3 regions of the Streptomyces sp. NPDC006140 genome follow, and region 1 is predicted to be linked to each of the others. Evidence: riboswitches for the same ligand, from Rfam matches in the RefSeq annotation. Region 1 holds a riboswitch; each other region holds the start of a gene.
The links. A riboswitch is a leader RNA that binds a small molecule or an ion and turns the genes downstream of it on or off. The one in region 1 is predicted to bind cyclic di-AMP.

Region 1 (6,982 bases):
GCGGCGGCCACCCCCATCACCGTGACCGGGACGACGTACCGAGCGGCTTTGCGGCGCCCGGAGCGCTGCTCGTCGACCTCCCCGGCGATCGTGTTGTCGTCGGATGCGTACGGTGCCATGTGTGCCCTACCTCCGTGGTCGGCGGCGGCTGTCCGTGTCGTCCACGCACTCGTCCCTGAGCCGCCATTCTCACCCGAACTGGTGAGGAGTGGTGTGTTCCGTGGTTTCCATCTGACCAAATCGGCCAGGGAGATACGTCAGACCCCGGACTCAACTCCACGTACTGCTGCGGTATGACACGAGGGGGCGGCTTCTCCCCCGACCCGTAGGGGTCGTGCGGGGATCGCCCGGCTAACCGGCCCGGTGCACCACCGCGTCGCACAGCTCCACCAGCGCCGTCTTCGCGGCACATTCGGGCAGCGGGGCCAGCGCCGAGCGGGCGTCCTCGGCGTAACGGACGGTGTCCCGGCGGGCCTGCTCCAGCGCCGGGTGGGCGCGCAGCAGGCGCAGCGCCTCGGCGTGCCGGGCGTCGTCGGTGAGGTCGGAGTCCAGCAGCTCGCACAGGGCGATGTCCTCGGCGAGCCCGAGCCGGGCGGCCCGCTCGCGCAGCCGCAGCACGGGGAGCGTGGGGATGCCCTCGCGCAGGTCGGTGCCGGGGGTCTTGCCGGACTCGTGGGAGTCGGAGGCGATGTCCAGGACGTCGTCCGCGAGCTGGAAGGCGACGCCGAGCCGCTCGCCGTACTGGGTCAGGACGTCCACGACCGTCTCGTCGGCGCCGGACATCATCGCGCCGAACCGGCAGGAGACCGCCACCAGCGAGCCCGTCTTGCCGCCCAGCACGTCCAGGTAGTGCTCGACCGGGTCCCGGCCGTCCTGCGGACCGGCCGTCTCCAGGATCTGCCCGGTCACCAGCCGCTCGAACGCCTCGGCCTGCACGCGCACGGCCTCGGGACCGAGGTCGGCCAGGATGTGCGAGGCGCGGGCGAAGAGGAAGTCGCCGGTGAGGACCGCGACGGAGTTGCCCCAGCGGGCGTTCGCGCTCGCGACGCCGCGGCGCACGGCGGCCTCGTCCATCACGTCGTCGTGGTACAGCGTGGCGAGGTGGGTCAGCTCCACGACGACGGCCGAGGGCACGATCCCGGGCGCGTACCGGTCACCGAACTGGGCGGAGAGCATCACGAGCAGCGGCCGGAACCGCTTGCCGCCGGCCCGCACCAGATGCTGGGCGGCCTCCGTGATGAAGGGCACCTCGCTCTTGGTGGCCTCGAGCAAGCCTTCCTCGACAGCCGCCAACCCGGCCTGGACATCGGCTTCCAGAGCCTGGTCCCGCACGCTCAGCCCGAACGGCCCGACGTCGGTCACGAGGGGTCTCCTGTCTGCTGGTGTCTGCCGGTGATCAAACGGATTGTCGATAGGTCGCTGCCATCACTCGAGTCAGCGTATCCGGTCACGTTTCGATCACCTCCAGCGCCCATGGTTACAGGCCGGGCGGCAGCAGACATTTATCGACTTTCCCGGAAGTAACCGCTCATATGCGATTTGCCGTAATAGAGAAGCAAATTCCCCTTGCGGGGCATTGCGCCCCGGGTCGCGATCAGTGAGTTGAATCACTTCGCCCCCTCGGCGGCCACACCCCGACACCGTCCCGTACCCCCATCCGCGGAAAGCAAGTTGAGCCTTGGCTCCCGCAAAGGATCAAGCGCCTCATATCCCCCCGATCAAGGTCACCGGAGTCGATATGTGACGCCGGTGCTTGTTCCCGGCATGTGCTCTCGCATACGTTCCGGGCTTGTCCGGCGGACGCCGAATCCTGCCGCCGCCCGGACTCCCCACACACACCGACTCACTCACGCAGGGCAGGAGCGGGGGACCCAGGTAAGTCGCCGGTCCATGACAAGGAACGGCTCGGGGTGAAGCCGCGCACGGCAGCACAGCGCCGTACGCGGCCGGGCACCTCCCGGCCCGAACCCGACAGCTCACCTCGCAGGCGCCGGAGAGGAACATCGCCATGCCCGGACGAGGTAAGCACCGTCGCCCCAGAACCAGCCCGCTCACCCGAGGTGTCGTCGCCGCCGGCACCGGCGGAGCGGCCCTGACCCTCCCGCTGCTCGGCGCGACGCAGGCCAGCGCCGCCCAGCCGGCCCAGAGCGCCCCCGCCGCCCAGACCGCACCCCAGGCGGCCCAGCCCGCCAAGTCCCTCACGTACACCGTGACCAAGGGCGACACGCTCTACCGCATCGCGGACAAGTACGACGTCTCGGGCGGCTGGAAGCAGCTCTACAAGGACAACCGCGCCGCCGTCGGCGACGACCCGAGGCTGATCCACCCGGGCCTGAAGCTGAAGGTGAAGACGGCGAAGGCGGCCGCCGGGCCGAAGGCCGCCACCCAGAAGAAGGCGACGCAGTCCTCCGCCCCGGCCGAGCCGGCCGACGGCGTCACCAAGGCCACCCCGGCCGCCGCGAAGACCTACGCGAACAACCTCGACGGCTGGATCCGCGAGGCGCTGGACATCATGGCCCAGCGGGGCATCCCGGGGTCGTACGACGGCATCTACCGCAACATCATGCGCGAGTCGTCCGGCAACCCCCAGGCGATCAACAACTGGGACTCCAACGCCGCCAAGGGCACGCCCTCCAAGGGCCTGCTCCAGGTCATCGACCCGACCTTCGCCGCCTACCACGTGCCCGGCACCCCCTACGACCCGTACGACCCGGTCGCCAACATCACGGCGGCCTGCAACTACGCGGCCGACCGCTACGGCTCGATCGACAACGTCTTCGGCCCGTACTGAGCCGACCCGCCCAGCAGTCGCTCGAGGACGACGGCGATGCCGTCGTCCTCGTTCGACAGGGTGACCTCGTCGGCCACGGCCTTGAGTTCGGGATGGGCGTTGGCCATCGCGACGCCGTGGGCGGCCCAGTCGAACATCGGGATGTCGTTGGGCATGTCACCGAAGGCGATGGTGTCCGCCGGCCGCAGCCCCAGGTGATCGGCGGCCAGCGCCAGGCCCGTCGCCTTGGTGACACCGCACGGCTGGAGCTCGACCGTGCCGGGCCCCGACATCGTCACCGTCGCCAGTGAGCCGACCACCGAGCGGGCCGTCGCCGCCAGCTCGTCGTCCGTCAGGTAGGGGTGGCGCAGCAGCACCTTGCTGATGGGCTCGTCCCACAGCTCGTCGCGCCGGTCGACCCGTACCGCGGGCAGGGTCGGATGCGGCATGAGATAGCCCGGCTCGATCAGCGTGAGCCCGTCGACCCCGTCCTGGTCGACCGCCGCGTACACCTGCCCCACCTCCGCCTCGATCTTGCCGAGGGCGGTCTCCGCCAGCTCCCGGTCCAGGGTGATGGACCACAGCAGCCGGTCCGCGCCGGCGTCGTACACCTGCGCGCCCTGCCCGCACACCGCGAGCCCCGTGCAGCGCAGGTCGTCCAGGAGCGGCCGCACTCTCGGCGCCGGCCGGCCCGTCACCACGAGGTGCTGGGCACCGGCGTCCGCCACCCGCGCGAGCGCGGCGAGGGACCGGTCGGACAGGGTGTCGTCGCCGCGCAGCAGCGTCCCGTCCAGGTCGGTGGCGATGAGTGAATATGCGATGGGTGCGGCCATGATCAGAGAATACGGACAGCGCGCCCTTTCGTTTCATCGCACGGCGCACGCCGATTGCCCGGTTGAAGGCCTCTGCACCAGTTGGCAACAACATGGTCCGCTACCTACCGTCGGGGCCGTCTCGGGCGGTACCTTCCAAGTGTCCAGGGGGGACTTGATCGGGGGGTCAGGTTGAGCAGTGGGCGCATTCACGTGATGGGGCCCGGGGAGCTCGGCGAAGGGGAAAAGGAGCGCTGGCGCGCACTGCGCGCCGCCTCGGAGGCACCGCGCAACCCTTTCATGGAACCGGAGTTCACCGACGCCGTCGGCCGGGTGAGGCCGCAGGCCCGGGTCGCGGTCGTGTACGAGGGGCGGGAGCCCGCCGGGTTCCTGCCGTACGAGCGCGGGCCGTTGGGGCAGGGCCGGGCGATCGGACTCGGCGTCTCGGACGTCCAGGGGGCGATCCTGCGGCCGGGTCTGGCGCTGGAGACCGGTGAACTGCTGCGGGCCTGCGCGCTGTCGAGCTTCGCCTTCGACAACCTGGAGGCCGAGCAGCGGCTGTTCGTCCGGTACGCGGCGGAGGAGCACGCCGGTTACGTCATCGACGTGGAGAAGGGCTACGAGACGTACGAGTCGGCGCTGCGCGCCCAGTCGCCGAAGTTCCTGAAGACCACCCTGGCCAAGGAGCGCAGGCTGGGCCGGCAGGTCGGCGAGGTGCGGTTCGTGTTCGACGAGCGCGACCCGGCCGCGCTGCGCACGCTCATGGAGTGGAAGTCCGCGCAGTACCGCCGGACGGGCCGCCGCGACCGGTTCGCCCAGGAGTGGATCACGCGGCTCGTCGGGCAGCTGGCCCGGACCCGGGCGCCGGAGTGCGGCGGCACCCTGTCCGTGCTGTACGCCGGCGACCGGCCCGTCGCCGCGCACTTCGGGCTGCGGTCGGCGTCGGTGCTGGCCTGCTGGTTCCCGGCGTACGACCCGGAGTTCGCGAGGTACTCGCCGGGTCTGGTGCTGCACCTGCGCATGGCCGAGGCGGCGGCCGCCGAGGGCATCGGCCTGCTCGATCTGGGGCGGGGCGCCGCCGAGTACAAGGAGGCGCTGAAGACGGGCGAACGGCCCGTGTACGAGGGCGCGGCGACCCGGCCGGGGGCGGGCGCGGCGCTGCACTGGCTGAGCCGCGAGCCGGCGCGCCGCGCGCACAGCTTCGTCCGCGGCCGGCCGCGGCTCGCGGCGCTGGCGGCGCGGACCCTGAAGGGCGCGGCTCGGCTGCGCGGTGCCTAGAGGAAACCGAAGCCGAAGTCGCTACCCGGCACAGTTCGTACCTGACGACGAGGGGGGAGGGCGCATGGCCCGTTCGGCGCGTGCGCAGGAGGAGATACGGCGCTTCCTGGACATCGGGGCGGTGCAGGTCGCGGAGCTGGACCTCGACGGTGACGAGGCGGTGCTCAGACCGGGTCCGGGCAGCCCGCCGGTGACGCACGGGGAGGTGTTCGTGCTGGTCAGACGGCAGGGCCGGCCCGTGGGCACGCTGCTCGGGCGGGTGCCGGAGGGGGCGGACGCCAGGGCGGTGCTCGCGGCGCGGGCGCGGGCGGAGTGCCCGCCGGGTGCGGTCGAGGGCCCCGGGGAGCCGCCGTTCACGAGTGTCGTCGTCGCCACCCGGGAGCGCGCGGGGCAGCTCGCCCGCGCGCTGGACTCGCTGCTGGCGCAGGACCATCCGCGGTTCGAGATCGTCGTCGTCGACAACGCGCCCGTGACGGGCGAGACGCGGCAGCTGGTCGAGCGGAAGTACGCCGAGCGCGTGCGGTACGTGTGCGAGCCGGTGCCCGGTCTGGCGGTCGCCCACAACACCGGCCTCGCGGCCGTGGCGGGCGAGGTGGTCGCCTTCACCGACGACGACGTGGTCGCCGACCCGCGCTGGCTGACCGAGCTGACCGCGCCCTTCGCCGCCGACGCCGGACTCGGGTGCAGCACCGGGCTGATCCTGCCCGCGCGGCTGACGACCCCGGCCCAGGTGCTGCTGGAGAGCCACGGCGGCTTCGCGAAAGGCTTCACTCCAAGGACGTACGACCCGGCGCACCCGCCGGTCGACGAGCCGCTGTTCCCGTTCACGGCGGGGCGGTTCGGCTCGGGTGCCAACATGGCGTTCCGTACGCGGGTCCTGCGCTCCGTCGGCGGTTTCGACCCGGCCACCGGTGCCGGGACGGCCGCCCGGGGCGGCGACGACCTCTACGGCTTCGTCCGCGTCCTGGCCGACGGGCACCGGCTGCGGTACACGCCGTACGCCCTGGTGTGGCACCACCACCGGGAGACCTGGCGGGACCTGGAGACGCAGGCGTACGGCTACGGCGCCGGGCTCACGGCGTATCTCACCGCGGTGCTGGTGAACCGGCCCGCGCTGCTGCCGGCGTTCCTCGCGAGGCTGCCCCGCGGCCTCGTCCACGCCCGCGCGCTGACCGCCGTGCGCGAGACGGAGGGGACGGGCGGCGGGGGCATGCCGGGCGATCACGACGTGCGGACGCATCCCTGGCCGCGGCGGCTGTCGCGGCTGCAGCGCCGGGGGATGGTGTACGGGCCTGTCGGCTATGTGCGGGCGCGGAGGGCGCTGCGCCGGACTGGTGTTCAGGGGGCGGGATGAAGACATCGGCACGCGAACGGGGCGAGGGGCAGGGGGACGGCAGAGGCCGGGCGGAACGGGGGGCGCCGGACGGTGAGGGCCCGATATCCCCGGGGCGTTCAGCGGCTCCGGTGAGCCGGGCTGACGTCCGCGCTCCGGCCATCCCCGTGTTCCTGTACCACTCCGTGATGGACGACCCGCCGGACTGGATCGCGGAGTTCACGGTCACGCCGCGGCAGTTCGCGGCGCATCTCGACGCCGTCGTGCGCAGCGGGCGCACGCCCGTCACGATCAGCGCGATCGCCGACCATCTGGCCGGGCGGGCGCCGCTGCCGGCCCGGCCGGTGCTGCTCACCTTCGACGACGGCTTCGCCGATCTGCCCGGCCCCACCGCCGAGGCGCTGGCCGAACGCGCGCTGCCCGCCACCGCCTACCTCACCACCGGCGCCATCGCCCCGGGCGGCCGCAGTCTGCTGCCGCCCGCCCCGATGATGACCCTGGCCCGGGCGGCGGAGCTGGAACGTTACGGCATGGAGATCGGCAGCCACACGGTCACCCACGCCCAGCTCGACACGCTGTCCGCGAAGGACCTGGCGTACGAACTGCGCACCTCGAAGGCCGTGCTGGAGGACGCCCTCGGGCACGAGGTCCGCCATCTCGCCTACCCGCACGGCTACAACAGCCCGCGGGTGCGGGCCATGTCGGCCCGGGCCGGCTACGAGACGGCGACCGCCGTACGCCACGCGCTCAGCTCCGACCGCGACGAGCGGTACCGCATCGCCCGGCTCA
Region 2 (6,982 bases), on a different contig from region 1:
AGGTGCCGCGCGGCACTGCCCGCCCGCGCGCTGTCGACGGTCGTACCGGGCCGGTACTTGCCCGTGAGGAAGCCGGAGGCGAGCGCGTAGTACGGAACGGCGGCGAGACCGCTCCGCTCGGCGAGGTCCTGGAGTTCGCCCTCGTAGGTGTCGCGGGAGACCAGGTTGTAGTGGGGCTGGAGGGCCACGTACCGGGCGAGTCCCTCGCGGTCGGAGAACTCCAGGGACTCCCGCAGCCGCTCCGCCGAGATGTTGGAGGCGGCGATGTGGCGCACCTTCCCGGCCTTCACGAGGTCGTCGAGGGCGCCGATGATCTCCTCCACCGGCACCTCGGGCCGGTCGAAGTGCGTGTAGTAGAGGTCGATGTAGTCGGTGCCGAGGCGGCGCAGGGAGGCGTCGGCGGCGGCCTTGATGTTGGCGGCGGACAGTCCCTGGAACTCGGGGTGCTGGCTGACCTTCGTGGCGACGACGACATCGGCGCGGTTGCCGCGCGCCCGGAGCCACTTGCCGAGGACGGTCTCGGACTCACCGCCCTGGTTGCCCTCGGCCCACGCCGAGTAGACGTCGGCGGTGTCGACGAAGTTGCCGCCGGCGGCGGTGTAGGCGTCGAGGACGGCGAACGACTGGTCCTCGTCGGCGGTCCAGCCGAAGACGTTGCCGCCGAGGGCGAGCGGGAAGACCTCGAGTTCGGAGGAGCCGAGTTTGCGCAGAGAAGTCATGTCCCGTGTCAACGGCCGTGCGGGGGAGGCTCATTCCACAGCGGACGCAAAACTCCCGTAAACGCCCCTCCGCACGGAACCGAGGACGCCGTGGTTCAGACGTTCAGGCCCTTGCCGCGCAGCCAGGCCAGCGGGTCGATCCCGCTGCCGGAACCGCCGGAGTGCACCTCGAGGTGGAGGTGGGCACCGGTGACGTTGCCGGTGGCGCCGACGCGGCCGATGACGTCGCCCGTGCTGACCTTCTGGCCGACGCTGACGCCGATCGACGACTGGTGCGCGTACCAGATCTCCGTGCCGTCATCGAGGGTCAGGACCGTCTTGTAGCCGTACGAACCGCTCCAGCCCGCCTCGGTGATGGTGCCGCTGTGCACCGCCTTGATCGGCGTGCCCGTGGGGGCGGCGAAGTCGAGGCCGGTGTGGTAGCCGGAGGACCAGTAGGCACCGGCCTGACCGAAGGTCGAGGTGATGGTGTACGAGGAGGTGGGCAGCGTGTACTGCTTGGCGAGGGCGGCGAGCCGCTCGGCCTCGGCCTTCTTCCGGGCCTCCTCCTCCGCCTTCCGCTTGGCTTCGGCGGCCTTGGCCTTGGCTTCCTTCTCGGCCTTGGCGGCGGCTTCCTTGGCGGCCTTCTCGGCGGCGGCCGCGGCTTCTTCGGCGGCCTTGGTCTCGATCTGGTCCTGCTGGTGCTCGGCCTGGGCCATGATCCGGGCGCGCAGCGCCTCGCCGGCGCCGGAGCTGCCCTGCTCGGCGTCCGCCGTGGCGGTGCCGAGGCTGCTGAGCGGAGTCGCGGAGCCCTGGGGGGTGTCGTCGTCCGAGATGAGGGAACCCACCGAGGGAAGGTCCGGCACGGAGATCGACACCGGCGGCTTGCCGGTCTGGGCGCTGGCCATGCCGCCGGCGCCCACGGCGGCTATGACGCCGACGCCCAGGACGGTGGAGCTGCGGGCGAGTCCTCCGCCGCGCTGCTTGGTGACGCGATGCCGGCCGCGGACGGGACGGATGGACTCCGCGGTGGGGTTCCATTCCTGGAACGGGCCCTCGTCGGTGCGCTGACCTCCGTAGCCGAAGGTCTCGGTGTCGCGCTGGTTCTGCGCGAACGGGGCCGCGGGGGCAGGCCGGTTGGACGCCACGTGGGCGTACTCCTTTCCTTCCTTCTCGCCTACCGGGTTAGCTGACGGGTTCGGAGCAGGAAGGTCTCCTACGCGCGTATACCGACCGTGCTTCCACGGCGGTATGCGTGCGATTCACCCCAAGTGGTGGTTCCCCGGTTCCCTTTCGGGATTCGGCGCGTGCGCACGGAGCCGCCTTCTGTGACGGCTGGGACGACCGCGCTGCGTTATCGAACGTTAATAGACGCGCGGTGGGTATTCCAGCGATTCCGCTTGATCATTAACCTTTTTCGCGCGGACTTACCCCCCATGACCGGGCCAAATCGGGCGAGTTGACCGCCACGTAAGTGACTCACGGGTTTTGACGGTGTGTCAGTCGTTATGCGGAGCGGCGCGATTCACTCACCGAAAGTAATGGAGGGCCCAGAGGAAACACCGAGGGCCGGAACCCTTTCGGATTCCGGCCCTCGGCCTTCAGTAGCGGGGACAGGATTTGAACCTGCGACCTCTGGGTTATGAGCCCAGCGAGCTACCGAGCTGCTCCACCCCGCGTCGTTGTGACACCAGTGTACGCCATCCGCGGGACCGCTCGCGCACACCCGCCGCTCAGCCGCCCGGGGCGCCCGCGTGGGTCAGGGTTTCCCAAGGCACGGGCGCAGGATCTGTTGGGCCGATCGGCCCGCGATCAGCACGACGGCCGCAGTCCGTACGACAGGTCGTGGTCCGTACTCCGTACGACAGGTCGTGGCCCGTACTCAGGGCGACAGGTGGCGGTTCGGGGCCTTGGCCCGCTCCTCGTGTTCGGGCAGGACGACGACCTCCACTCCCCCGGCGGCGAGGACACCGCTGCCGTCGGCCGCGGCCACGAAGGTGTCCGGCTCGCGCCAGGCCGTGACGACCCGCCGTACGCCCGCGTCGAGGATCAGCCGGGCGCAGGGTGCGGGGCGGGAGGCGCGGCGGGCGCACGGCTCCAGGCTGCTGTACACCGTCGCGCCGGGCAGGCGCCCGTCGGCCGGGTCGATCTTGGCCAGGGCCGCCTCCTCCGCGTGCACGACCGGGTCGCCGCCCTCGCGGGAGTGGCCGCGGGCCAGTTCCGTGCCGTCGGCCGCGACCACCACCGCGCCCACGCTGAACGCCGTGTCCGACGGCGGGCACTCCGCCGCCAGTGCGCAGGCGCGGGCCAGCCAGTGGTGGTCGGCGGCGACCGGGAGGGGGCCGGTGCCCGGGGCGGTCGGTTCGTAGCGCATGAGGACGACGTCCTCGATCCGCCGCGTCTCCAGCAGCCGGAGCCGGCCGGACTGGTAGCCGCCGGGGCCGAAGAGGCGGGGTGCCGCCGGGTCGCCCACGAAGAGCGGGGCGAGGACCAGCTGGAGTTCGTCGGCGAGGCCCTGGGTGAGGAGCTGGGTGTGGATCACGCCGCCGCCCTCGACCATGAGGCGCCGTACGCCCCGGACGTCGTGCAGGTGGGTGAGGAGCCGCCGCCAGTCGAGGCCGGGGCCGAGGGGGACGACGTCGGTGGCGAGGCCGAGGGCGCGGGCGCGTTCGGCGCCCTGGTCGGTGGTGTAGAGGACCTTCGCGCCGCCGGTGTGCCAGAAGCGGGCGTCCGGGTCGAGCTCGCCCGTGCCGCTGACGGTGACCTTGAGGGGGTACTCCGGCTTGCCTGCGGCGGTGCGGGCGGCGCGCCGCTCCGCGGAGTTGACCAGGAGGCGCGGGTTGTCGGCGCGGATCGTGCCGGCGCCGACCAGGATCGCGTCGACGGACGCCCGGACCTCGTCGACCCGGTCGAAGTCGGCCGGGCCGGACAGGAGGAGGCGTTCGGGTCCGGTGTCGTCCAGGTAGCCGTCGAGGGAGACGGCGGCGGACAGCAGGACGTACGGGTGGGGCATCGACGCTCCGCGGCTGGTCGGGACGGCGGAAGGGACAGGGCTTGGTTCAAGTTTGAAACAAACCTACACTGGCGGCATGACGACTCGCTGGCTCACCCCCGAGGAGCAGCGCGCCTGGCGCGCCTACATCGCCGCCTCGCTGCTCCTGGAGGACGCGATCGACCGGCAGCTCCAGCAGGACGCCGGCATGCCGCACCTGTACTACTCCATCCTGTCCGTCCTGTCGGAGTCCCCGGAACGGCGGCTGCGCATGACCGATCTCGCCGAGCGGCTGAAGATCACGCGCAGTCGGCTGACCTACGCGGTGACGCGGCTGGAGAAGGACGGCATGGTGCGGCGCGAGGCCTGCCGCTACGACAAGCGGGGCAGCATCGCGGCCCTGACCGACGAGGGCTTCGCCGTCCTGGAGCGGGCGGCGCCCGGGCATGTCGAGACGGTACGGAGCTTCCTGTTCGACCGGCTCAGCGCGGAGCAGGTGGGACAGCTGGAGGAGATCTCCGCGGCGATCGCCCAGGGCCTCCAGGAGGAGGGGACGCGGCCGGACTCGGACGACGTGCCGTGGCGGCGGAGGGCAGCCTCGTCGGCCTGTTCGTGACGCGCGCCACAGGGGCCGTATCCCTCATTGCTTCAAATTTAAAGCACGAGTAGGGTTCCGATCGTGGTTCTGCTTCAAATCTGAAGCAGTACGGCTGTGCAGCCGCCAGGAATACGGCTGTGCAGCCGACAGGAAACGGAACCCGGAGGCCCCGCATGCCCGACACCCCCGCTGTCATCGCCACCCCGCGCTCCCGCGTCCGGGTCCCCCTGCGCTTCCACGACGGCTACGAGGTCGACGCCGAGCTCGTCACCTTCCACGGCCTGGCCGACGGCCAGGAGCACGTGGCCGTCGTCCTCGGCGAGCCGGGCCCGGTCCCGCTGGTGCGGCTGCACTCCGAGTGCCTGACCGGGGACGTGTTCGGCTCGGCCCGCTGTGACTGCGGCCCCCAGTTGCGCGAGGCGGTCGAGCGCATCGCCGAGCGCGGCGGCGTGCTCCTCTACCTCCGTCAGGAGGGCCGGGGCATCGGCCTCTACAACAAGCTCGACGCGTACGCCCTGCAGGACCAGGGCCTGGACACGTACGAGGCGAACGCGGCCCTGGGGCTGCCGGAGGACGCCCGCGACTACACCGCGGCGGCCCAGATGCTCCGGGCCCTGGGCATCGGCGAGCTGGACCTGCTCTCCAACAACCCCGACAAGGCGGGCCAGTTGCGCGAGCTGGGCGTCGGCGTGCGCGACCGCGTCCCCACCGGCGTCTTCACCACCGCGCACAACGTCCGCTACCTGCGCGCCAAGGTGCTGCAGACCCAGCACACGCTGCCGCTCGCCGCGCTGACGGAGCTCAGCGCCGGCTGATCCGGCGGGAGCGCTGAACGGGACTGCTTGTCCCTCGGCTCTTCGGGTACAGCCTTTGCAAGAGGGCGACCTCCGCTGCACCCAGAGCTTATGGAAAGTGATCGTTTCGTGACCGATCTCGGCGGCCCCGGCGACTACCGGGCGAGGAGACCGGACGACGGCCCGGAGGCCGTCGCGGCGCAGATCGCCGATGCCGTGGAGAGCCTGACGGACCTGTGGTCGGTCGCCGCCCAGGAGGCCTCCCTGCGGCTGTCCCCGCACCAGCTGCGGGCGCTGCGCATCCTGCAGGCGGCGCCCGGCCTGAACCTCACGGCGCTGGCGGAGCGGCTGGACATCGGCCTCCCCACGGCCAGCCGGCTCTGCGACCGCCTGGCGGCGGCAGGCCTCCTGGAGCGCGTCCCGCACCCGGACACCCGCCGCGAGGTGCTGCTGATGCTCACCCCGCACGCCCGGCACGTGCTGGGCGAGGTCGCCGACCGCCGGGCAGGGGCCCTGGCCAAGGCCCTGGCGGCGATGGAACCGGCCGAACGGGCGGCCTTGAGCAGGGGCCTGCGGAGCTTCCTCACTGCCCAGAACAGGCCGGCACGCCACGACAGGCCGCCCCGCGGCTAACCGGAACGGGCCGGTACGCCCCCCGGGCAACTAGCCGGAGCCGGCCTCCCGGCAACCAGCCGAAACGGTCCGTACGCCACGACAGGCCCCAGCGACCAGCCGGAACCGGCCCTCACGGCGACTTGGGCGAGGAGGGAGATCGTCTCAGCCCGTCGCCAGCATCCCCGAGCGCAACCGCGCCACCGTCCGCGAGATCAGCCGGGACACGTGCATCTGGGAGATGCCGAGGCGGGCGCCGATCTCCGCCTGGGTCAGCTCCTCCACGAAACGGAGGTGGAGGATCAGCCGCTGGCGCTCGTCGAGTTCGGCGACCAGGGGGGCCAACGCGTGGAAGTCCTCGACGAGTTCCAGGGCGGGGTCCTCCTCGCCGATGAACTCCGAGAGCGTCGCGTCGCTCTCCTCCGCGTCGCCGCTGACCGCGGCGTCGAGGGAGGAGGACAGGTAGCCGTTGGCCGCGATCTGGGCCTCGACGACCTCGTCCTCCGACAGGTTCATCAGCGCCGCCAGTTCCGCGACCTTCGGCGCGCGGCCCAGCCGGGAGGCCAGTTCCTCGGTGGCCTTGGCGAGTTCCGTACGGGCCTCCTGCAGGCGGCGCGGCACGTGCACGGCCCAGGACGTGTCACGGAAGAAGCGCTTGATCTCGCCGATGATGTACGGCACCGCGAAGCTGGTGAACTGCACCTCGCGGGAGACCTCGAACCGGTCGATCGCCTTGATCAGCCCGATGACGCCGACCTGCACGACGTCGTCCATCGACTGTCCGCTGCTGCGGAACCGGCGGGCCGCGAACCGCACGAGCGACATGTTCATCTCGATGAGCGTGTTGCGCGCGTACTGGTATTCGGGCGTGCCCTCCTCCAGCACGGCGAGCCGGTCGAGGAACTGTCCGGTCAGCTCGCGCGCGTCCTGCGGGGTGAGCTTCTGGGGCTCCGCGATCTGCGGCAGCACCTCGCCGGTGTCGGTGCCGGAATCCGTCGTCGTGCCGATGCGCATGGTCGTCGTCACGGGCCCTCCCTCGTAGTTCCGGCCCGCTCCGATCCCCCGACAGGCCACCACCAGCGCCGCTACCCGCACTCGCCCGGCTCATGCCCCGCGTTCACCCCGTCGAGACGTAGACCACAGTCGATGCAGGTCGGGGCGGTGTCGGGGTACCCGCAAACGTGTTGTGACGGTACGGGCGACTACGGGCAGGAGGGTGGGCGGTGCGACGGAGAGGAAGAGACCAAGGGGTTCCCGGAGCGAACAGTTGTCGTTTGACAACTATAGT
Region 3 (6,982 bases), 180 kb from region 1:
ACAGGGCGAGGCAGTAGAGCACGAGCCCCAGCCAGAACAGCGTCAGGGCCGCGTGCGCGAGCCAGGCCACCGACTCGGCGGCGGCGAGCGTGGCACCGAGCACGGCGAGGCCCTGGGTGGCCACGCAGCGCAGGAACACGGTCCCGTGCCGCTCCCTGGCCGCCGCGACGAGCAGCACGGCCCAGAGCGGCGCGGCGAGCGCCAGCAGCGCCGCGGCCGGGCGCTGCAGGCCGGCCGCGGAGAAGCCGGTGCCGGTGACGGCGGTCGCGGCCACCCAGGTGAGCGCCGCCGCCGATGCCCTCCGCCAGGCCGGCCGAGGCAGCCGCAGCAGGGCGTGCGCGACCGCCCCCAGCCAGCCCGCGCAGGCCAGGGCGAGGGCGATCCGGGACAGAACCTCGTACCCCGCCGAGTCGAGACCGACCGACAAGGTGCCGGTCGTCAGGGCGTAGGTCGCCCACAAGGTGACATACGGGGAGGGGTCGGACATGGCCCCGATGCTAGAGAGCGCCGCGCACAGGACGAGAGGGGCACGCGCGCGTGCCCCTCAAAAACGTCCAGGACTTCTCAGGCGGGCCGCACCACGCTGTGGATCGCCGACTCGCCGTCGTAGTAGATCGACTCCTCGCGCACGTAGGTGCCGGGCTTCGGGGCGTGGATCATCATGCCGTTGCCGATGTACATGCCCACATGGGTGACGTCGTCGTAGAAGAAGACCAGGTCACCGGGCTGGGCCTGGGAGAGGGGGACCGTGGTGCCGGCGGTCACCTGGTCGTAGGTCGTGCGCGGCAGGGTCACCCCGGCGGCCTTCCACGCGGCCTGGGTGAGGCCGGAGCAGTCGTAGGAGCCGGGACCGACGGCGCCCCACACGTACGGCTTGCCGATCTGGGCGCGGGCGAAGGCGAGGGCCTTCTCGGCCTTGGTGGCGTACGAGGAGTCGGCCGGGGCGGTCGAGGAGGTGCCGGAGCCCGGCGCCGGGGAGCCGCTCTCCTGCTGCTGGGGAGCCTGGTCCTGGGCCTGCTGCTGGGCGGCCTGCTTCCGGGCCAGCTCGGCGGCCTTGCGGGCGGCCTCCTGCTGCTTCTGCTTCTCGATCGCCGCCAGTCGCGCCTTCTCCTCGGCGGTCAGCTGCGACAGCAGCTGGCGTGCGTCGGCGAGCTTCCGCTGGACGGTGGCCTTGGCGGTCTTCAGGTCGCCCTGGGACTCGGTGAGCGTCGTGAGGCTCTCCGTGGCCTCCTGGCGCTTCTTCATCGTCTCGGACTGCTGGGTGACGTAGTCGTCGACCGCGACCTTCTGACGGCCGGTCATCCGGTCCATCAGCTGCGTCTGGTCGAAGTAGTCCTGCGGGGTGTCCGCGAGCAGGAACGTCGCCGTGTCCGGGGCGGAGGCGCCGGTGCGGTACTGGGCGGCGGCGAAGGAACCCAGCTCCTCCCGCGCCTCGTTGAGCTTCTGGGTGCGCTGGGCGACGTCGTCGAGGAGGGTGTCGACGCGCTTGCGCTGCTTCGCGGTCTTCTCCTTGGCCGCGTTGTACTTGTCGGTCGCCGACTCGGCCTGGCGGTACAGGTCGCCGACCTTCTTCTCGACTTCCTCCAGGCTGGGCTTCTCGTCGGCCTCGGGGGCTGCGTTGGCCGACTGGGACAGCAGGGCCACGGAGGTGAGGGCCGCCGTTGCGAGGGCGGGGGTCCGTATGCCTGCCACGCGCGTACCCGTAGGACGCGACTTGCGGTGCGACGCCAAGGGAGGCGACTCCTTCCATGCTCCGCCTACCGGGTTAGCTGTCGGGTTCGGGCGGGTATCTCGGAAGGGTTGCCCTACGGCCTGCTCCGCTAGGGGAGTCGGGCCGATTCACCCCAAGGTCTCGGTGGGTCCCCGGCTCCGGCTGCTCGGCGGCGCGCCGGACTCGGCGGAGGCCGCGCGGCCCGGCGACGTTCGCCGGTGGGGGTCATGCGGCCCGTTCGCACCGTAGCCAACTCGTGTGGCTCCTGTGAAGGTTGATGGGTGATATGCCCGATACATTTTCGTGACCTTATTCATGGGCGTCGCCGAGAGTGGGCGATCAAGGGGGATTGGTCACGGGTTATCCGCGATTGTGATGCCGTCGCGGGGTGTGATCACGCCACGCTGGAGGGTGACAACGCGCCCCCGGGTGGTCGGCGGGGGCCCGGGTCGGGGCGATGTTCTCAGGGCGGCGGCGGGCTGTCAGTGGGGCGCCCTAGACTCGGAGAGCGATGAGCAGCCTCTTTGACGACAGCTTCCTGGCGGACCTCCAGGCCCAGCGGGGCCCCGCGGACGAGCCCCCGCCGCCGCCCGAGGACGATCACGCTCCGGAGTCGATTCCGGACGATCTGTTCGGCGGGAAGTTCGACGTGCCGCCGGACCGGGACGCCTACTACCGCGACGGCGCCCCACGCCCGGTCGTGGACACGGCCGCCCTCCTGGAGGGGCTGAACGACAACCAGCGCGCCGCCGTCGTCCACTCCGGCTCCCCGCTGCTCATCGTGGCCGGCGCCGGCTCCGGCAAGACCCGTGTGCTCACGCACCGCATCGCCCACCTGCTCGCCGAGCGCGGCGTGCACCCGGGCCAGATCCTCGCGATCACCTTCACCAACAAGGCCGCCGGGGAGATGAAGGAGCGCGTCGAGCAGCTCGTCGGTCCGCGCGCCAACGCCATGTGGGTGATGACCTTCCACAGCGCGTGCGTGCGCATCCTGCGCCGGGAGAGCAAGAAGCTCGGCTTCACGTCCTCGTTCTCGATCTACGACGCCGCCGACTCCAAGCGTCTGATGGCCCTGGTCTGCCGCGACCTGGACCTCGACCCCAAGCGTTTCCCGCCCAAGTCCTTCAGCGCCAAGATCAGCAACCTGAAGAACGAGCTGATCGACGAGGAGGACTTCGCCGCCCAGGCCTCCGACGGCTTCGAGAAGACCCTCGCCCAGGCCTACGCGATGTACCAGTCGCGGCTGCGCGAGGCGAACGCCCTCGACTTCGACGACCTGATCATGACGACGGTCAACCTGCTCCGCGCCTTCCCGGACGTCGCCGAGCACTACCGCCGCCGCTTCCGGCACGTGCTGGTCGACGAGTACCAGGACACCAACCACGCCCAGTACGCCCTGGTCCGCGAGCTGGTCGGCACCACCGAGCACCCCGTCGACGTGCCGCCCGAGGCCGAGATCCCGCCCGCCGAGCTGTGCGTGGTGGGCGACGCCGACCAGTCGATCTACGCCTTCCGCGGCGCGACGATCCGCAACATCCTCCAGTTCGAGGAGGACTACCCGGACGCGACGACGATCCTGCTGGAGCAGAACTACCGCTCCACGCAGACGATCCTCAGCGCGGCCAACGCGGTCATCGAGCGCAACGAGTCCCGCCGCCCCAAGAACCTGTGGACCAACGCGGGCACCGGCGCGCGGATCACCGGCTACGTCGCCGACACCGAGCACGACGAGGCGCAGTTCGTCGCCGACGAGATAGACCGCCTCACGGACGCGGGCGAGGCCAAGGCCGGCGACGTCGCCGTCTTTTACCGCACCAACGCCCAGTCCCGTGTCTTCGAAGAGGTCTTCATCCGCGTCGGCCTGCCCTACAAGGTCGTCGGCGGCGTCCGCTTCTACGAGCGCAAGGAGGTCCGGGACGTCCTGGCCTACCTGCGCGTCCTGGCCAACCCGGAGGACTCGGTGCCGCTGCGCCGGATCCTCAACGTCCCCAAGCGGGGCATCGGCGACCGCGCCGAGGCGATGATCGACGCCCTCGCCCAGCGGGAGAAGATCAGCTTCCCGCAGGCGCTCAAGCGCGTCGACGAGGCGTACGGCATGGCCGCGCGCTCCACCAACGCCGTCAAGCGGTTCAACACGCTGATGGAGGACCTGCGGACCATCGTCGAGTCCGGCGCCGGACCGGCCACGGTGCTGGAGGCCGTCCTCGAGCGCACCGGCTACCTCGCGGAGTTGCAGGCCTCCACCGACCCGCAGGACGAGACCAGGATCGAGAACCTCCAGGAACTCGCCGCCGTCGCCATGGAGTTCGAGCAGGAGCGCGGCGCGGAGGCGGAGACCCCGGGGGCCACCGCCACGGGGGGCACCCTGGCCGACTTCCTCGAGCAGGTCGCGCTGGTCGCCGACTCCGACCAGATCCCCGACGAGGAGGACGGCGACGGCGTCATCACGCTGATGACCCTGCACACCGCCAAGGGCCTGGAATTCCCGGTCGTCTTCCTCACCGGCATGGAGGACGGCGTCTTCCCGCACATGCGCGCCCTCGGCCAGACCAAGGAGCTGGAGGAGGAGCGGCGCCTGGCCTACGTCGGCATCACGCGCGCCCGGGAGCGGCTGTATCTCACCCGGTCCACGCTGCGCAGCGCCTGGGGCCAGCCGTCGTACAACCCGCCCTCCCGGTTCCTGGAGGAGATCCCCGCGGCCCACGTGGAGTGGAAGCGGACGGGGGCGACCGCTCCCGCCTCCTCCGGGCCGGTCTCGGCGGTGGCGTCCTCGCTGTCCTCGTCCCGCTCGCGGTCGTCGGCGTCGGGCGCGTCCGGTTTCGCCACGCGCCGCGCCGCCGAGAAGCCGGTGGTGTCGCTGGCCGTGGGGGACCGGGTCACCCACGACCAGTTCGGGCTCGGGACCGTCGTCGCGGTCAAGGGCACGGGCGCGAACGCCGAGGCCACGATCGACTTCGGCGACACGAAGCCGAAGCGGCTGCTGCTGCGGTACGCGCCGGTGGAGAAGCTGTAGCGCCGTGAAGTGACCTCGTGGGCCCCCGTCTGCTCAACCGGCGGGGGCTGCCGGGACGTTACGTCGGGTTGATGCCGTGGCTGCGCAGCCACGGGAGCGGGTCGATCGGCGAGCCACCGGCCGGGCGCACCTCGAAGTGCAGGTGCGGGCCGGTCGAGTTGCCGGAGTTGCCGGAGCGCGCGATCGGATCGCCGGCCTTGACGGTCGTACCGGAGGGCACCGTGTACGTGGAGAGGTGGCAGTACCACGTCTCCGTGCCGTCCTTGGCGGTCACGATCATCATGTTGCCGTAGGCGCTGTTCCACTGCGTGCGCACGGTGCCGTCGGTCGCGGCCATCACGGTCGTGCCGTACGACACCGGGAAGTCGATGCCCGTGTGCAGGGACATCCAGTTGATGCCGGACTGGCCGTAGTAGGCGCTGAGTCCGTGCTGTGCGACCGGCAGGGCGAACTTCGGCCGCAGCCGCTCCTTGCGGGCCGCCTCCTCAGCCGCCCGCTTCCGCTCGGCCGCCTGCTGGGCCTTGAGGTCGATGCGCTCCTGCGTCCGGCTGGCCCGGTCGGCGAAGTCGTCGGCGCCGGCGGCGAGGCTCTGCAACTGCGTGTCCAGCTTGTTGTTGGCGGCGGCCGGCTTCACCGGCTGCGCGTCCGCCGCGGTCGTGTGCGCCTCCGCCGCACCGTCGTCGGTGAGGCTGCCGACGGAGGCGGCGGCGATCCCGGCGACGCCCATCACACACGCCGAGGGCACCGCGATGGTCAGCAGCGCCGAGCGCTTGGGAGGCGTACGGCGGCGGGAACGGGACCCGGCGCGCGAGGCGGCGCGTGAGCCCGAGGCCGGAGCGACCTCTTCCTGGCCGTCCAGGAGGGGGGTGACGGTGGGGAGTTCACCGGTGGCGGCCGGTTCACCGCCGTCCGCGGCGGGGTCGTGGTAGGCGGCCCCGGCGGACTCGTCGTAGGCGACCTGCTCGAACGTCGCGGTCTCGCGCTGGTCGAAGGGCTCGCCGTGGTGCTCGTAGCCGTCGGGGGACTCGCCGTGGTGCTCGTAGCCGTCGGGGGACTCGCCGTGGTGCTCGTAGCCGTCGGGGGCCGGGGCGGTGGCCGCGCCGTCGGTGTTCCACTGCGTGGCGTCGTAGGCGCCGGTGTCGAAGGCCTGCGTGCCCCATTCCCACTGCTGGGTCTGGTCGGCGGGGTTGCCCGACTGGTCGGGCTGGAGCCAGGCGCCGGCGTCCCACTGTCCCGTGCTGTCGGGGGACGTGGCCTGCGGCGGGATGACCGACAGCGGCTGCTGCTCGGCCGTCCAGGAGGTCGTGTCGTAGACGCCGGTGTCGTAGGCGGCGTGGTGCTGGGCCGCGTAGGCGTCGTAGTGCGGGTTCTCGTGCCCGCCCGTGGGCCAGTGGCCGGTGTCGTACGTGCCCGTGTCCTGGCCGCTGCCCGGCATGTCGCCGAAGAGGGGGTCCGTGGCGAAGCTCGCGGTGGCGTGCCCGGTGGCGGGGAAACCGGAGCCGTCCGTACCGGGGTCAAAACCGGTGGCGCCGTAGTCGCCGTACGTGGTGAAGTCGCCGTACTGGGCTTCCTGGGTGCCGTACGACGCGTAGTGCGCCGAGGCGGCGTCGGAAGCCGGAGCCGGGGTCATGGTCCCCGACGGGTGACGGTCGTTCACCAACTTCTCTTTCGCCTCGACAACAGGGGCTGCCAGAGCAGTGCGGCGACTGTACCCGGCGGTACGCGGGCACGACAATCTTCGGCAGGTTTCACGCGCGCAGGAAACGGGCATTCGGCCGTGTTTTGGCGGACTGCGGACGCGAGTTTGGCTCTGTGTTCGAGGTTTGTTCGATGTTGGTGAGTGCTTCGATGCGGTGCGTCACCTGTATGACGAGTCTGTGAGCCGTGTGTGACGGGCCGGCGCCGACTGTCGCCCGACCGGGTGGTGGAAGCGGCGAGCGGACCCGGCCGGTGTCAGGCCACCGTGAGGCCGTCGGCGCGCCCGGCGGACGGTTCACCCGGGTGGGCCGTGTCGAGGACCTGCCGTATCCCGTTGGCGACGGCGGGGTGCACGGGCAGGGCGAGGTGGCCGATGCCGGTCACCCGCACGTTCTGCGCCGACAGATCGGGATGGTCGATGCAGGCCGTCTCCAGCGGGTCCATCACGTGGTCCAGGTCGCTCCAGAAGCTGACGAAGTGCGTACGGCAGCCAGGGGCGGGCCGAGTGAGCTCCTCGAGCACCGGTGAGCCGGGGCGCATCTGGCGCACGATGGGGTGCG

Region 2: linked by a shared signal. The riboswitch ahead of ABZ386_RS30870 (M23 family metallopeptidase) and the one ahead of ABZ386_RS27005 (LysM peptidoglycan-binding domain-containing protein) in region 1 are both predicted to bind cyclic di-AMP.
Region 3: linked by a shared signal. The riboswitch ahead of ABZ386_RS27920 (NlpC/P60 family protein) and the one ahead of ABZ386_RS27005 (LysM peptidoglycan-binding domain-containing protein) in region 1 are both predicted to bind cyclic di-AMP.

The regions. Positions count from the first base shown of each region.
Region 1 covers NZ_JBEXTS010000011.1:146,149-153,130, reverse strand. The annotation lists gene ABZ386_RS27015 (DUF2092 domain-containing protein) at 1-119, opposite strand, end outside; gene ABZ386_RS27010 (polyprenyl synthetase family protein) at 352-1,362, opposite strand; cyclic di-AMP (ydaO/yuaA leader) riboswitch at 1,827-2,005, shown strand; gene ABZ386_RS27005 (LysM peptidoglycan-binding domain-containing protein) at 2,009-2,791, shown strand; gene ABZ386_RS27000 (HAD family hydrolase) at 2,755-3,603, opposite strand; gene ABZ386_RS26995 (GNAT family N-acetyltransferase) at 3,799-4,860, shown strand; gene ABZ386_RS26990 (glycosyltransferase) at 4,925-6,214, shown strand; gene ABZ386_RS26985 (polysaccharide deacetylase family protein) at 6,382-6,982, shown strand, end outside.
Region 2 covers NZ_JBEXTS010000013.1:268,047-275,028, reverse strand. The annotation lists gene ABZ386_RS30875 (aldo/keto reductase) at 1-719, opposite strand, end outside; gene ABZ386_RS30870 (M23 family metallopeptidase) at 815-1,846, opposite strand; cyclic di-AMP (ydaO/yuaA leader) riboswitch at 1,858-2,014, opposite strand; tRNA gene ABZ386_RS30865 (tRNA-Met) at 2,304-2,377, opposite strand; gene ABZ386_RS30860 (dihydrofolate reductase family protein) at 2,581-3,711, opposite strand; gene ABZ386_RS30855 (MarR family transcriptional regulator) at 3,788-4,306, shown strand; gene ribA (GTP cyclohydrolase II) at 4,462-5,103, shown strand; gene ABZ386_RS30845 (MarR family transcriptional regulator) at 5,212-5,715, shown strand; gene ABZ386_RS30840 (RNA polymerase sigma factor SigF) at 5,860-6,708, opposite strand.
Region 3 covers NZ_JBEXTS010000011.1:328,347-335,328, forward strand. The annotation lists gene ABZ386_RS27915 (hypothetical protein) at 1-487, opposite strand, end outside; gene ABZ386_RS27920 (NlpC/P60 family protein) at 565-1,731, opposite strand; cyclic di-AMP (ydaO/yuaA leader) riboswitch at 1,740-1,910, opposite strand; gene pcrA (DNA helicase PcrA) at 2,223-4,724, shown strand; gene ABZ386_RS27930 (peptidoglycan DD-metalloendopeptidase family protein) at 4,783-6,381, opposite strand; gene ABZ386_RS27935 (alpha/beta fold hydrolase) at 6,678-6,982, opposite strand, start outside.